Regions from separate parts of the Scandinavium tedordense genome, predicted to be linked through region 1. Evidence: predicted binding sites of a transcription regulator. Region 1 holds the regulator's gene; each other region holds the start of a gene.

What was found. Region 1 encodes Fur, which represses iron uptake genes when iron is present. Its sites were predicted from a motif close to ATAATAATGAGAACNACTATCAA; they were not measured.
Region 2: MUU46_RS14500 (TonB-dependent siderophore receptor) is a predicted target of Fur. The motif match lies at 1,491-1,513, and genes of this name have one in related genera.
Region 3: fes (enterochelin esterase) is a predicted target of Fur. The motif match lies at 1,843-1,865, and genes of this name have one in related genera.
Region 4: sufA (Fe-S cluster assembly scaffold SufA) is a predicted target of Fur. The motif match lies at 1,683-1,705, and genes of this name have one in related genera.

The regions. Positions count from the first base shown of each region.
Region 1 covers NZ_JALIGG010000057.1:297,291-300,666, reverse strand. The annotation lists gene ybfF (esterase) at 1-205, shown strand, start outside; gene ybfE (LexA regulated protein) at 337-630, shown strand; gene fldA (flavodoxin FldA) at 780-1,310, shown strand; gene fur (ferric iron uptake transcriptional regulator) at 1,627-2,079, shown strand; gene chiQ (ChiQ/YbfN family lipoprotein) at 2,170-2,511, opposite strand; gene chiP (chitoporin ChiP) at 2,561-3,376, opposite strand, start outside.
Region 2 covers NZ_JALIGG010000056.1:279,875-283,250, reverse strand. The annotation lists gene MUU46_RS14500 (TonB-dependent siderophore receptor) at 1-1,441, opposite strand, end outside; gene MUU46_RS14495 (siderophore-interacting protein) at 1,653-2,522, shown strand; gene dsbB (disulfide bond formation protein DsbB) at 2,800-3,330, opposite strand.
Region 3 covers NZ_JALIGG010000057.1:179,583-182,958, reverse strand. The annotation lists gene entF (enterobactin non-ribosomal peptide synthetase EntF) at 1-350, opposite strand, end outside; gene MUU46_RS16755 (MbtH family protein) at 343-558, opposite strand; gene fes (enterochelin esterase) at 585-1,790, opposite strand; gene MUU46_RS16745 (TonB-dependent siderophore receptor) at 1,955-3,376, shown strand, end outside.
Region 4 covers NZ_JALIGG010000056.1:110,201-113,576, reverse strand. The annotation lists gene menI (1,4-dihydroxy-2-naphthoyl-CoA hydrolase) at 1-78, shown strand, start outside; gene lpxP (kdo(2)-lipid IV(A) palmitoleoyltransferase) at 497-1,411, shown strand; gene sufA (Fe-S cluster assembly scaffold SufA) at 1,746-2,120, shown strand; gene sufB (Fe-S cluster assembly protein SufB) at 2,123-3,376, shown strand, end outside.

The DNA of each region.
Region 1 (3,376 bases):
CTGGGAACCGATTCCTGCCTGGGACCACCCTGCCCTGTTTATCCCTGGTGGAAATTCGCCTTACGTCACCGCAGAGTACCGCGACGCGTTACTTGCACAGTTCCCGCAGGCCCGCGCGCACGTGATCGCGGGTGCCGGACATTGGGTTCACGCAGAAAAACCGGATGCGGTGCTGCGTGCGATTCGTCGATACCTGGCAGAATGATTAAAATCCGAGCAAGCAAGCGCCATTGTGCCTCCCGGCGTTGGCGTCCGGGTTTCGCTGATGTATGATTGCGCGCTATCTGCGCCGGGCCTGTCGTCTGGCGGCTTGTTTCCCCGAAGTCACTCTGAATCATGGCAAAAGAACAAACGGACCGAACGACATTAGATTTGTTCGCAAATGAGCGTCGCCCGGGAAGGCCGAAAACCAATCCGCTCTCGCGCGACGAACAATTACGCATAAATAAGCGTAATCAGCTTAAACGCGACAAAAGCAACGGTCTCAAACGCGTTGAGCTAAAGCTCAATAACGATGCCGTGGATGCGCTCAATGAACTGGCTGATGCCAGAAATATGAGCCGCAGCGAGCTTATCGAAGAGATATTGTTGCAACAACTGGCTGCATTACACGGCCAGGAACTTGTCTGAAAATACGGCAAAAAATCACTTTCATTTAGCAGAGAGTGCAGTACGGCGCGATTGCAGTTTCCGCGCACTTCTCCTCCTGCTATCATTGCCTTTATCTGTGGGCAACATTCCACCATCATTTCAATACGTTTCAAGAGGTTATTTTACTCATGGCAATCACAGGTATTTTTTTCGGCAGCGACACGGGTAACACCGAAAATATCGCGAAGATGATCCAGAAGCAGCTTGGCAAAGACGTTGCCGAGGTGCATGACATTGCCAAGAGCAGTAAAGAAGATCTCGAAGGTTTCGATATTCTGCTGCTGGGTATCCCTACCTGGTACTACGGTGAAGCACAGTGTGACTGGGACGACTTCTTCCCGACGCTGGAAGAGGTAGACTTCAACGGTAAGCTGGTCGCACTGTTTGGCTGTGGCGATCAGGAAGATTACGCAGAATATTTCTGTGATGCGTTGGGTACCATCCGCGACATCATCGAACCGCGCGGCGCAACTATCGTTGGCCACTGGCCGACCGAAGGCTACCATTTCGAAGCCTCTAAAGGTCTGGCTGATGACGCCCATTTTGTGGGTCTGGCCATTGACGAAGATCGCCAGCCAGAGCTGACCGCTGAGCGTGTCGAAAAATGGGTGAAACAAATCTCCGAAGAGCTGCACCTCGAAGAGATCAAGAACGCCTAATGATTTAGTACGGTGCAGCATCCGTGCTGCGCCGTATTAGCGATACGTTGTGTTAAATTAATAGATAAAAGCAATTAAATTAATCGCTACAAATTTTTAACTTTTGAGCACATGTCTGTACAATGTCACCTGTTTTGACGAGGTCGGATGTTTCGCTTTGCAGATGATGCCTCGTTTTTGAAAAGCATACTTTGCTCAGGGTTTACGTTCCCATTTAGGCCAGGCAGTCCTATAATGAGACGCATTATCCTGAATTCATTCTTAGTAATACTTCCCCATAGGGAAGTGTATCGCCTAGCAACAGGACTGATTCCGCATGACTGACAACAATACCGCATTAAAGAAGGCAGGCCTGAAAGTCACGCTTCCTCGTTTGAAAATTCTGGAAGTGCTTCAGGGGCCGGACAATCACCATGTCAGTGCGGAAGACCTTTATAAACGCCTCATTGATATGGGCGAAGAGATTGGTCTGGCAACGGTTTATCGCGTTCTGAACCAGTTCGACGATGCCGGCATTGTCACCCGCCACAACTTCGAAGGCGGCAAGTCTGTTTTCGAACTGACTCAGCAGCATCATCACGATCACTTAATCTGCCTCGACTGCGGCAAGGTTATTGAGTTCAGTGATGACTCTATCGAAACGCGTCAGCGCGAAATCGCCACTCGACATGGCATTCGTCTGACCAACCATAGCCTTTATCTTTATGGCCACTGCGCAGAAGGCGACTGCCGTGAAGATGAACACGCACACGACGCCGCTGAGAAATAATCAGCGTTTGCTCAAAAGCAAAAAGCCAACCTCGCGGTTGGCTTTTTTTGGCATAAATTTCAGGCAATCACAGAGGCCGATAGTTGAGGGTTATGGCTTTGTGGTTGTCGTGTTGTTGTTACGAATTTCCTTCCAAATCTGGTCACAGCGGGCTTTCACCGCCTGATCGTTGCCGGTATGCGTCGCCTGGATGCACTGTTGATAATCCAGAACCCGCACGGTTTCCTGATTGGCAAACTGCTGATGTGACTTCTCGGTTTTCAGTACGTCCAATACATTCTGACACGCCTGGATTTTATCCGGGTTGCCTTCGGCGGTGTTAATACACGCGCTGTACGCCTCTTTGAGCTTGTTATCTTCCTGTGGCGCCTGGGGTTGTGCGCATGCAACCAGCCCGGATGCCATCATAGCGATGAGAATCAATTTTTTCATGATACGGCCTCATAGGCGCGCGGCGACGTTAACGCTGCCGCGCGACTTGTCAGAAAATGGTGAACGGGGCGATAACAATGAATTTCACGTCACGCTCATCCTGGAAGATATTGCCGTACCCCCCGCCATAGCTCGGGATGTCGGAGTGGTTGTCGTATTGAGTAAAGTGCAGCTTGAACAGCGTGCCTTTCGCTCGCCCTTCCTGAACGGTGTACATCGCGTCGAGGCTGTAAGCTGACTCTTTAATTTTGTTTGAGGCGATATCTTCGCGCTGACCTGCACTATTGATAAGCCAGTCAGACGGTTTAGCATCCCAGGCATAAACATAAGACGCGCCCACGGCCCAGCCCGGCATATCCCAGTTTTTCAGATCATACATACCGCCGAAGAACACCGCTTTTTCGCCGTTGGCGTTGAAGTCTGAGCGGTTATCCCACCAGATATCCAGTCGGCCGTTGGAAGAAGCATAGGTTGGGGTCATACGCTGAAGGAAGTAACCCTGCTGCCCTTCCGCTTTTACCCATGTTCCTTCGAGACGCAGGTCAACAACGTCGCCCACTTTATAACCTAAGGTCAGAGCCTGTAGCCACGCGGTACCGTCATAGATATCGTTGATAGTGTTGCTGCTGACGGTGTCACGCGCACCGTAGAACTGGTAGCTGGTCGAGAGCGGCGCCCCGGCGACATCAAATTTATAGCTGGCTTTGGCGAAGTACTGATCCATAAAGCCTTCAGCCTGACCAAATGCTGCTTCGAGCACCAGGTCATTTTTGAAGTCGTATTTAGCACCGATGGAGTGCAGATACTCCACTTTGGTTTTCTTGTCGTTCTGATAGAAATGATCAGTTTCAAGGTGCCACGGAGC
Region 2 (3,376 bases), on a different contig from region 1:
TGAGGTGGCCGAGGATCCCGGCGTTGAACAGCAGGTTGTTATAGTCAGTTTTACCGCCCGGTACCGCATCCGCTGAGGTTGCTTTCCCGTTGGCGATCGCCTGTTGCTGTGTGTAGCCGATAAAGTCATCGACCTTGTTTTCGGTGTACTGATAACGCACGCCGCCGGTTAAGGTGATGGCGCTAATGTCATAGCTCGCCTGCAGGAATGGCGCGAGGTTAGTGATGCTGTAGCCTGGATAACGGCCGACGTTATAGGCATTATCGAGCGTCATCCCGCCGCTGGCTGCGGCTTTGTCGAGATCGAAGAACTGCTGGTTGGCGTTAAACGATTCATGATCGACATCGACGCCCCAGGTCAGATTCAGATCGTCCACCGGCTTGCTGTTCAGCGTAAGCTTCCCGCCGTAAAAATCAGTTTTTTGCTGGGACGCGCCAATGCTGGTGACGGCGCCTTTGCTCAGGGTCGGGAAGGGGTAGAACGTCAGGCTTTCGTCGCGATAGTAAATTTGCGCCACCAGATCCTGACCCCAGACGTCGGTATTAGAGTACTGGAGATTAATAAGATGGCGTTCCGTGCCCGGCAGGCGATCGGAATTAAGATTGCCCTTGTTATATGCGTCGGCATCACCGGTTACTGCCGAGAAGTTATCTCCGAGGAACAGGCCGTGTTTGCCGTCTGACTGGCTTTTAAAATACTGTGTCGTCAGCTGGAACTGCTGATGGTCATCAATGTTAATCGTACCGGTGCCCATGATGTCCAGACGATCGGAATACTGCAAACCGGTTTGGGTGTTGTCGATAATCACCTCATCGCCGTTGCCGTCATACCAGCCTCCGTAACGCTGATACGCCACAGACAGACGACCGGAGGCGTTATCGTTGCCGCCGCTCACCGCCGCCGCGATATTTTCATCATGATCGTTATGGCTGTTAAAGCCGCTTTTTCCACCGGACTGGAACTCCACTTCGGTTTCAGGTTGGCCTTTTTTGGTGACAATATTAATCAAACCGCCGGTGCTGCCACCGCCGTACAGCGAAGTGGCGCCGGAAATGACTTCAATGCGTGAAATGTTGAACGGATCGATGGAGTCCAGCTGACGGCTGTCGCTGCGGGAGGAGTTCAGGCGTACGCCATCTACCATCACCATCATTGAGCGCCCGCGCATATTCATGCCGTAGTTAGTGCGCCCCTGGCTACTGACGTCCATACCCGGGATCAGCTGCGCCAGCACGTCTTTCAACTCCTTGCCACCCTGCACCTGCTGCTCAATATCAGCTTGTTCAATGACCCACGTGGTTTGTGCCATATCGGCAACAGTATGATTGGCCCGGCTGGCGGACACGACCAGCGTGTCTTCTTTTTGCGTTTCAGCCCAGGCCGAGGCGGAAAGCATGGCAAGTAAGCAGGGGTTCAACATCCACAAAATGCTGCGCTTCATTGTTATCAATTTCCCAGTAGTCGTAACAGAAGGTAAGAATGTGTCAATATTGATAATAGTTATCGTTATGATATTCATTCTGTTTACACTGGCAACTCATTTTGTCATATTTGTTTTCATTATCTCTATGATTTACCCACACTTTGTGGCGGTATTCCGTCTGTAGTCAGTCAGAGCCGGAGCGCCATTTTCCTTCGACAGGAGCCGTAACATGGCCGCGGGCTATCGTATTTTTAACGTCGTCTTAGCGCGGCGGATTCAGGTTTCCCCCTCTCTTTTACGCTGCGTGTTTACCGGGCCTGAAGTGGCGCAGATGAAACATGAATCGCCGGATCAACGCATCAAACTGCTGTTTGCCGAAGACGGGGAAGAAACGACCTCCATGGCGGTGAGCGACACCTGGTATCAGGATTATCTGGCGCTGCCGAAAGCGAAACGCCCAGTGATGCGTACTTACACGCTGCGTGAACTGCGGTTGGATGCGCAGGAGGTGGACGTGGAATTCGTGCTGCACGGTGACGGCGGACCGGCTTCGCGATGGGCAACACACGCCAGGCCGGGTGATGCGCTGCAAATGGTGGCCCCAAATGCTGCCTCAAGTGAAGACAGTGGCGGATATGAATGGCTGGATAACGATAGCGTGCGTCAGGCACTGCTGATTGCCGACGAAACGGCGCTGCCTGCGGCGATGGGTATTCTGGAACAGCTGGCGAAAAAATCGAATCCGCCGCACGTACAGGCTTTTTTCACAGTCCCGCATGAGGCTGACTTTCAGCGGAAGGATTTCCCTTTCGCCGACGTGCATTGGCTGGCGCGCGACAGGCAGGACGATTTACTGAGTGCGGTAGCGCACGAGGTGACGATCCCGGCGTATGCGCTGGCGCGAGAGCAGTCGACGGAAGAGAACAGTCTGGATGGATCGTTGCTGTGGGAAAGAGCGAGTGAGGCCGCGGGTTTTCAGGCCTGGGTGGCGGCAGAATCAACGCTGGTGAAAAACCTGCGTCGCAGCCTGATTGAGAAACAACAGCTCAACCGGGAATGTGCAAGTTTTATGGCATATTGGGCGCAGGGAAGGGCATAAAAAGGTTCCTGCGGTCTGATGCCCTCACCCCGGCCCTCTCCCACGGGGAGAGGGAGCAAACACTAAAACGGCAACCGTAGTTGCCGTTTGCTTTTACCTTGTGCGGTCTGATGCCCTCACCCCGACCCTCTCCCACGGGGAGAGGGAGCAAACACTAAAACGGCAACCGTAGTTGCCGTTTGCTTTTACCTTGTGCGGTCTGATGCCCTCACCCCGACCCTCTCCCACAGGGAGAGGGAGCAAACACTAAAACGGCAACCGAAGTTGCCGTTTGCTTTTACCTTCCGAAGAGGTCGCGTTTTTTCGGTTTGAACGGCTGGGCAATCAACACCAGCAGGCCGATGACCAGGAAGATCACAAAAATCCCCACCAGCCACTGTGGCATTTCCAGGGTCAGGAATGACCATTGGCGCTCGGCGCAATCGCCAGACGCAACAAACACCTGTGGCAGCCACTTATCCAGCGGCAGCCAGCTCGGGAAGCGAGCGGCAAAGTCGCAGGTCTGAAACGGGGAGGGATGCAACTGGATCATGGTGTGTTCCCACGCCAGCTGAACGCCACGCCAGGCGCTGTAAATCCAAATCAGAATACCGGCATAACGCAGCGGTGATTTCGGGGCAATGGCACCGACAATGCCTGCACCCATCACGCCGAACAGCGCAGAACGCTCATAGATACAAAGTACGCATGGCTTCAGCAGCATCACGTGCTGGAACCACAGCGCGACCATCTCCAGCGCAAAAGCGGTCAACGCCAGCAGTAACCACGCTCCGCGACCGCGTGAGCACTGGTTTAAAAATCGCAACATAATCATTTCCCTGGAACATGCTAAGACACCGCAGTGTAAACGAAAA
Region 3 (3,376 bases), 120 kb from region 1:
AGCGGGTTGCCGCTGTCGACGCGGGTGTTTTGCGCTAAATCAGCCTGCATGTGTGCGAGTGCGGCGGCGTGCGCGTCGGCTTCATGACGTAAATCCTGCACCGCTGAAACACCCGGCGTGAGCGCGTCATCCACCCTTTGCCACGGTTCACCATTTTCTTCGGTGAAGCACATACGCAGAGTATCGGCCTGCGCCAGCCCCATCGTTATGGCCTGCTGTAACAGTGACGCGTCAATCGCGCCGTCGAGTTCAACGTAATGGGCGACGCTCCAGGCATTTGGCAGCGTGGAGAGCTGTTCCGCCATCCAAATCCCGGGCTGGGCCGCAACCAGCGGTAACCGTTCAGTCATGGCGACCTCCGGCAAAATGGGCAGGGTTCAGCGTGGTCCAGCGCGCCGCCAGCCAGGCGTTGCAGACCTCGGCGCTTTGCGGTTCACAGACGATTTCCCAGCCCGCCGGGAGGGCGCACTGCTGCGGCCAAAGGCTGTACTGCTGGCGAGAATTTTGCAGGATATAAAACTGCCCTTGCGCATCATCGAAAGGGTTACTGATTTGCATACCAAACTCCTGTCGTAAAGCGCGCTTTATGCATCGACCAGCGGCTGCCAGAGCGCAATCAGCCCCGCAGTAAGCCCGCCACGCCAACACAGCGCATCGTGTCCGCCGTCAACCTGACGCCAGAAAACCGGCTGCTGTTGTAGTTGTTGTAAGAGGGCCTGATTGGCCTCAAAGATGACCGGCTCGCGACGTCCGGCTTCAAGCCAGATGCGCAGGCCTTGCGCTGAAAATTCACCGCGAGAAAGTTTTTCAAGAATAACGCCGCCATGGCGATCGCCACGTTTCGGCCACCAGTAGGAGCCGGACTGGCTCAGCACGCAGCCAAAACGCCGCGGCCAACTGAGCCCGGCGAACATGGCTGCCAGTCCGCCGAAGCTTTGCCCGGCGACAAGCGTGCGTTCCGGCTGCTCGCTGAACGGCGCGATGCGCTGAATCTGTGGCAGTAATTCTGCCTGTAACGCCTGCCAGAAATCGGTGTTGCACGGCATTTCCGCGCTGCGATGGGCGGTGTCGATGGCATCCACCAGCACGTACACCGCTGCGGGAAGCTGCCCTTCGCTGGTCAGTCGGGCGAGCGGAGACCACACCGGCATACTTTCAGCCCAGAATTGACCATCAAGCAAAATCGCCAGCGGCCGCGCATGCTGCGACGGTTTTCCGGTGGTGTAAATCCACACCCGGCGGACGTTCCCAAGACGCTGACTGCGCCATTGAATACACACCGGCGGCGTGTACGGTTCGTCAGGGCGGTCCCAGCCTGGCTGTTCAGGGGCATCGGGCAGTGACAATGCCGATACCGCATGCCCGCGTCCACCGCGCCAGCTGTGCTTATTGCGCGGATCGGCCATCGCCTGCGGCAACAATTTTCGCCAGCCTTCGCGCAACAAAATGCGATTTGGCGCGTCGCCGTTAAACAGCGCTGCATCGAAATCATCGTCACGTTCGGAAGGAATAAAACAGTAGCTGCCGCGCCAGCTGGCAGGTAGCCGCGTGTGCCACTGCCAGACGTCGGTGCCCGGCACACGGGACAGCGTCTGCGGCACTGAATTCTGGTGATGATCGGTCACGCCGGTGATGTAAAGCCACACCCGCTTGAGAGTCGAATGCTGCTCGCTGCCCGCCGGATCGCGCCAGAAAAACGTGACGTGGCAAAACTCCCCTTCCCGCCGCCATTGTGGCCCGTCAATGCGTTCCCACCAGGCAGCACTCCCTGTCGTTACCGTCTGCGCCACGTCAACCCCGCGTTATGTGTGGAATTTTGTTACACCTCAAAATTTATTGATAATATTATTGATAACTATTTGCATTTGCAATAGCGTATTGGCGCGCGTTTAGAACATTTACAGCCTCAGAAGTATGCCGGGGCTTTACACTTACAGCAGGACGTTGGCTCACAATGAATAACAAACTCAAATCTCTGGCCTTACTGGTCAATCTGGGTATTTACGGGGTGGCATTACCAGCATTCGCAGAAGAGACCGCAAAGGCAAAAACTGCAGACGCTGAAGAAACCATGGTGGTTACCGCGGCGCAGCAGAACCTTCAGGCGCCAGGTGTTTCAACCATTACCGCCGATGAAATCCGTAAACGCCCGCCCGCTCGTGACGTTTCCGAAATTATCCGTACCATGCCTGGCGTTAACCTGACCGGTAACTCCACCAGCGGCCAGCGCGGGAATAACCGCCAGATTGATATTCGCGGCATGGGCCCGGAAAATACCCTGATCCTGATTGACGGTAAGCCTGTCACCAGCCGTAACTCCATTCGTCTGGGCTGGCGCGGCGAGCGTGATACCCGTGGCGACACCAGTTGGGTTCCGCCAGAGATGATTGAGCGTATCGACGTTATTCGTGGCCCAGCGGCGGCACGCTACGGCAATGGCGCAGCAGGCGGCGTGGTGAACATCATCACTAAGAAAGCCAGCAATGAGTGGCACGGGACATGGGACACTTACATGAACCTGCCGGAGCATAAAGATGAAGGCTCCACGAAGCGCACCAACTTCAGCCTGACCGGCCCGATGGGCGGCGATTTCAGCTTCCGCCTGAACGGCAACCTGGATAAAACTCAGGCCGATGCCTGGGACATTAACCAGGGCCATCAGTCTGAGCGTACCGGAATTTACCAGAACACCCTGCCCGCCGGGCGCGAAGGGGTGGAAAATAAAGACATCAATGGCGTGCTGCGTTGGGACTTTGCGCCGATGCAGTCACTGGAACTGCAGGCGGGCTATAGCCGTCAGAACAACCTGTACTCGGGTGATACCCAGAACACCAACACCAATGATTTCGTCAAAGAGAACTACGGCAAAGAGACCAACCGTCTGTACCGTCAAACCTACTCTCTGACCTGGAACGGCGGCTGGGATAACGGCATCACCACCAGCACCTGGGCGCAGTACGAACACACCCGCAACTCGCGTAAAGGTGAAGGCCTTGCGGGCGGCACGGAAGGTATCTTCAACTCAGATAAATTCGTCGATATCGATCTGGACGATGTGCTGCTACACAGCGAAATCAACCTGCCTATCGACTTCGTGTTCAACCAGACGCTGACTGTGGGCACCGAGTGGAACCAGCAGCGCATGAAGGATATGGCGTCGAACACCCAGACCTTTATGGGCGGCACCGTTCCGGGCTACAGCAGCACCAACCGTAGCCCGTATTCGCAGGCCGAAATCTTCTCGCTGTTCGCGGAAGACAACATTGAAGTGACCGACACGACGATGTTAACTCCGGCGCTGCGTTTCGATCATCACAGTATTGTCGGCGATAACTGGAGCCCGTCCCTGAACCTGTCGCAAGGGTTGTGGGATGAT
Region 4 (3,376 bases), on a different contig from region 1:
CAGGTCTGGCAGATAGAGATCTTCGATGAGTACGGCAAATTGTGCTGCTCTTCCCGACTCACCACCGCGGTGGTTTAGAATTATTGAACGAAAAGCGAGCAGAAAAGCACTCAGTCCCGGTGCTTTTCTGCCTTATTTCTGGCGAATTGATTCAATAACCGACACTCTTCGAATTAATGATAAGAATTGCTGACGTTTATTGTGCTCAACCATAAGAATGGTCCCGTTTTATTCCTGCGCAGTTAACTGTAGCTTCAGATTAATTCACTATCTTTTTCCAGACAGATGTTGCATCCTCATCGGAGCACTTCGCCTGCACCCCACGGAAGCCACTTTTGTCTCTATTCTGGATTCACTTTGCAAAGAGACTTTTGGCGCTTCGGTTAAAACTGGCTTTTAATCGACGTGAAAATTCACAACGTATCGCCTAAAGATTGATGATTTTCTTCGTTTTTTCCTTATGCGTTACTGGTTCACATGCTTACAGGAATTAACGATGGCAAAAGCCTTCGACAAAACGCTACTGCACCCTCGCAACGGGTTAACCTGGTTTGGTTTAGGTGTGCTGTGGCTGCTAGTCCAACTTCCCTATCCGCTGCTGTATATTATCGGGTCTTCTCTCGGCCGCGCCGCGCGTCCATTTTTGAAAAGAAGAGAAAAGATTGCGTCAACAAATTTAACACTTTGTTTCCCGGATATGACCGCCGAAGCAAAAGAGAAATTAATTGAGCAGAACTTTATTTCTCTCGGAATGGGTTTAATTGAAACCGGTATGGCCTGGTTCTGGAGCGATGCCCGGGTAAAAAAATGGTTTGATGTAGAAGGCTACGAAAACCTGACCAAAGCGCTTGAAAACAAAAAAGGGGTTATGGTGGTCGGCGTGCATTTCATGTCGCTGGAGCTTGGTGGCAGAACGATGGGTCTGTGCCGTCCAATGATGGCAACCTACCGTCCACATAACAGCAAATTGATGGAGTGGGTGCAGACCAAAGGGCGCCTGCGTTCCAATAAAGCGATGATCGACCGCCGTAATCTGCGTGGACTGGTGAGCGCGCTGAAAGCCGGGGAAGCGGTCTGGTTCGCCCCGGATCAGGATTACGGCCCGAAAGGCAGCACCTTCGCGCCGTTCTTTAACGTCCCGGAGGCGGCGACCACCAACGGTACGTTTGTGCTTCAACGCTTATCAGGTTCCGCTCTGCTGACCATCACCATGGTGCGTAAAGCCAATAACCGGGGTTACAGTCTTTACATCAGTGAAGCACTGACCGATTACCCGACTGAAGACGAATTCAAGGCCGCGAGCTATATGAACAAGGTTATCGAGAAAGAGATCCTGCGCGCGCCAGAGCAGTATTTATGGGTGCATCGTCGCTTCAAAACGCGCCCGGTCGGACAGGCGTCGCTCTACTAACGAACCTATTTTTTATGACAGCCCCGTGTGCATTTGCCACGGGGCTTTTTTATTGTCGCCGCAGACAGCAATTCCTATCTCATAAATAGGTATTTTCTTTACATCTTTTCATTGCCGCAATTTTTCTCCGCCGTTGAAGTTAAAGCATTTATTTTTCAATGCATTGAACATTTCCCGATAGCCCTGTCCAGTCTGCGCACAGGGTCTATGCTTAGTAAAAGCCCTCTGTTGGAGGCATTCTGCTGAAAGCCCCTGCTGACAAGGGGTTGAAGTGATAATCATTATCACTAACATGGAGGGATGCCCTGATGGCTTCAACGTATAAGGTGGACCTATGGAATTGCATTCAGAAACCTTCAACCCGGCTGATTTTTCCTGGCGCGGAATCAGTATGACGCCCGCTGCGGCGGCGCATGTGTGCGATCTGGCAATCAAGCAGGGCGTACAGGGGATCCGTTTGGGAGTGAAAACCTCCGGCTGTGCGGGTTTTGCTTACGTACTGGATACCGTCACCGAACCGAAAGCGGACGATCTACTGTTCGAGTCTGACGGCGCGAAGCTGTGGGTGTCGTTACAGGCGATGCCTTTTATCGACGGCACGGAAGTGGATTATGTGCGCGAAGGCTTAAATCAGATCTTTAAGTTTCACAACCCGAAAGCCCAGCATGAATGTGGCTGTGGTGAAAGTTTTGGGGTTCAGGCGGAGTAATTATGTCACGTAATATTGAAGCAACTGACGATGTCAAAACCTGGGCCGGTGGTCAGCTCAATTATAAAGAAGGGTTCTTTACCCACCTGCAGACCGACGAACTGGCGAAAGGGATCAGCGAAGAGGTAGTGCGGGCCATTTCTTCTAAACGCAACGAGCCAGAGTGGATGCTCGAATTTCGGCTGAACGCGTTTCGTGCGTGGCTCGAAATGGAAGAGCCGCACTGGCTGAAAGCGCATTACGACAAACTGAACTATCAGGATTACAGCTACTACTCAGCACCCTCCTGCGGTAACTGCGATGAAACCTGTGTCTCAGAACCGGGTGCGGTTCAGCAAACCGGGGCCAATGCGTTCCTGAGTCAGGAAGTCGAAGATGCGTTTAGCCTGCTCGGTGTGCCGGTACGTGAAGGTCGTGAGGTAGCGGTTGATGCGATCTTCGACTCCGTCTCTGTCGCCACTACCTACCGCGAAAAACTGGGCGAGCAGGGCATTATTTTCTGTTCGTTCGGCGAGGCTATCCATGACTATCCCGAACTGGTGCAGAAATATCTCGGCACCGTGGTGCCAGGTAACGATAACTTCTTTGCCGCGCTGAACGCCGCGGTCGCCTCTGATGGCACTTTTATTTATGTGCCGAAAGGCGTGCGCTGTCCGATGGAATTGTCGACCTATTTCCGCATAAACGCCGAAAAAACTGGCCAGTTCGAGCGCACAATTTTGGTGGCCGATGAAGGCAGCTACGTGAGCTATATCGAAGGCTGCTCGGCCCCGGTGCGCGACAGCTACCAGCTACACGCCGCAGTGGTGGAAGTGATTATCCACAAAGATGCGGAAGTGAAATATTCCACAGTGCAGAACTGGTTCCCGGGCGATAACAACACCGGCGGCATTCTGAACTTCGTTACCAAACGTGCGCTGTGCGAAGGTGAAAATAGCAAAATGTCATGGACCCAGTCAGAAACCGGCTCGGCCATTACCTGGAAATACCCTAGCTGTATTTTGCGCGGGGATAATTCCATCGGTGAGTTCTTCTCGGTGGCGCTGACCGCAGGACATCAGCAGGCCGACACCGGCACCAAGATGATTCACATCGGCAAAAACACCAAATCGACCATCATCTCGAAAGGGATCTCTGCCGGACACAGCCAGAACAGCTATCGCGGTTTGGTCAAAATCATGCCGACGGCGACCAACGCGCGTAACTTCACCCAGTGTGACTCGATGCTGATTGGCCCGGACAGCGGAGCGCATACC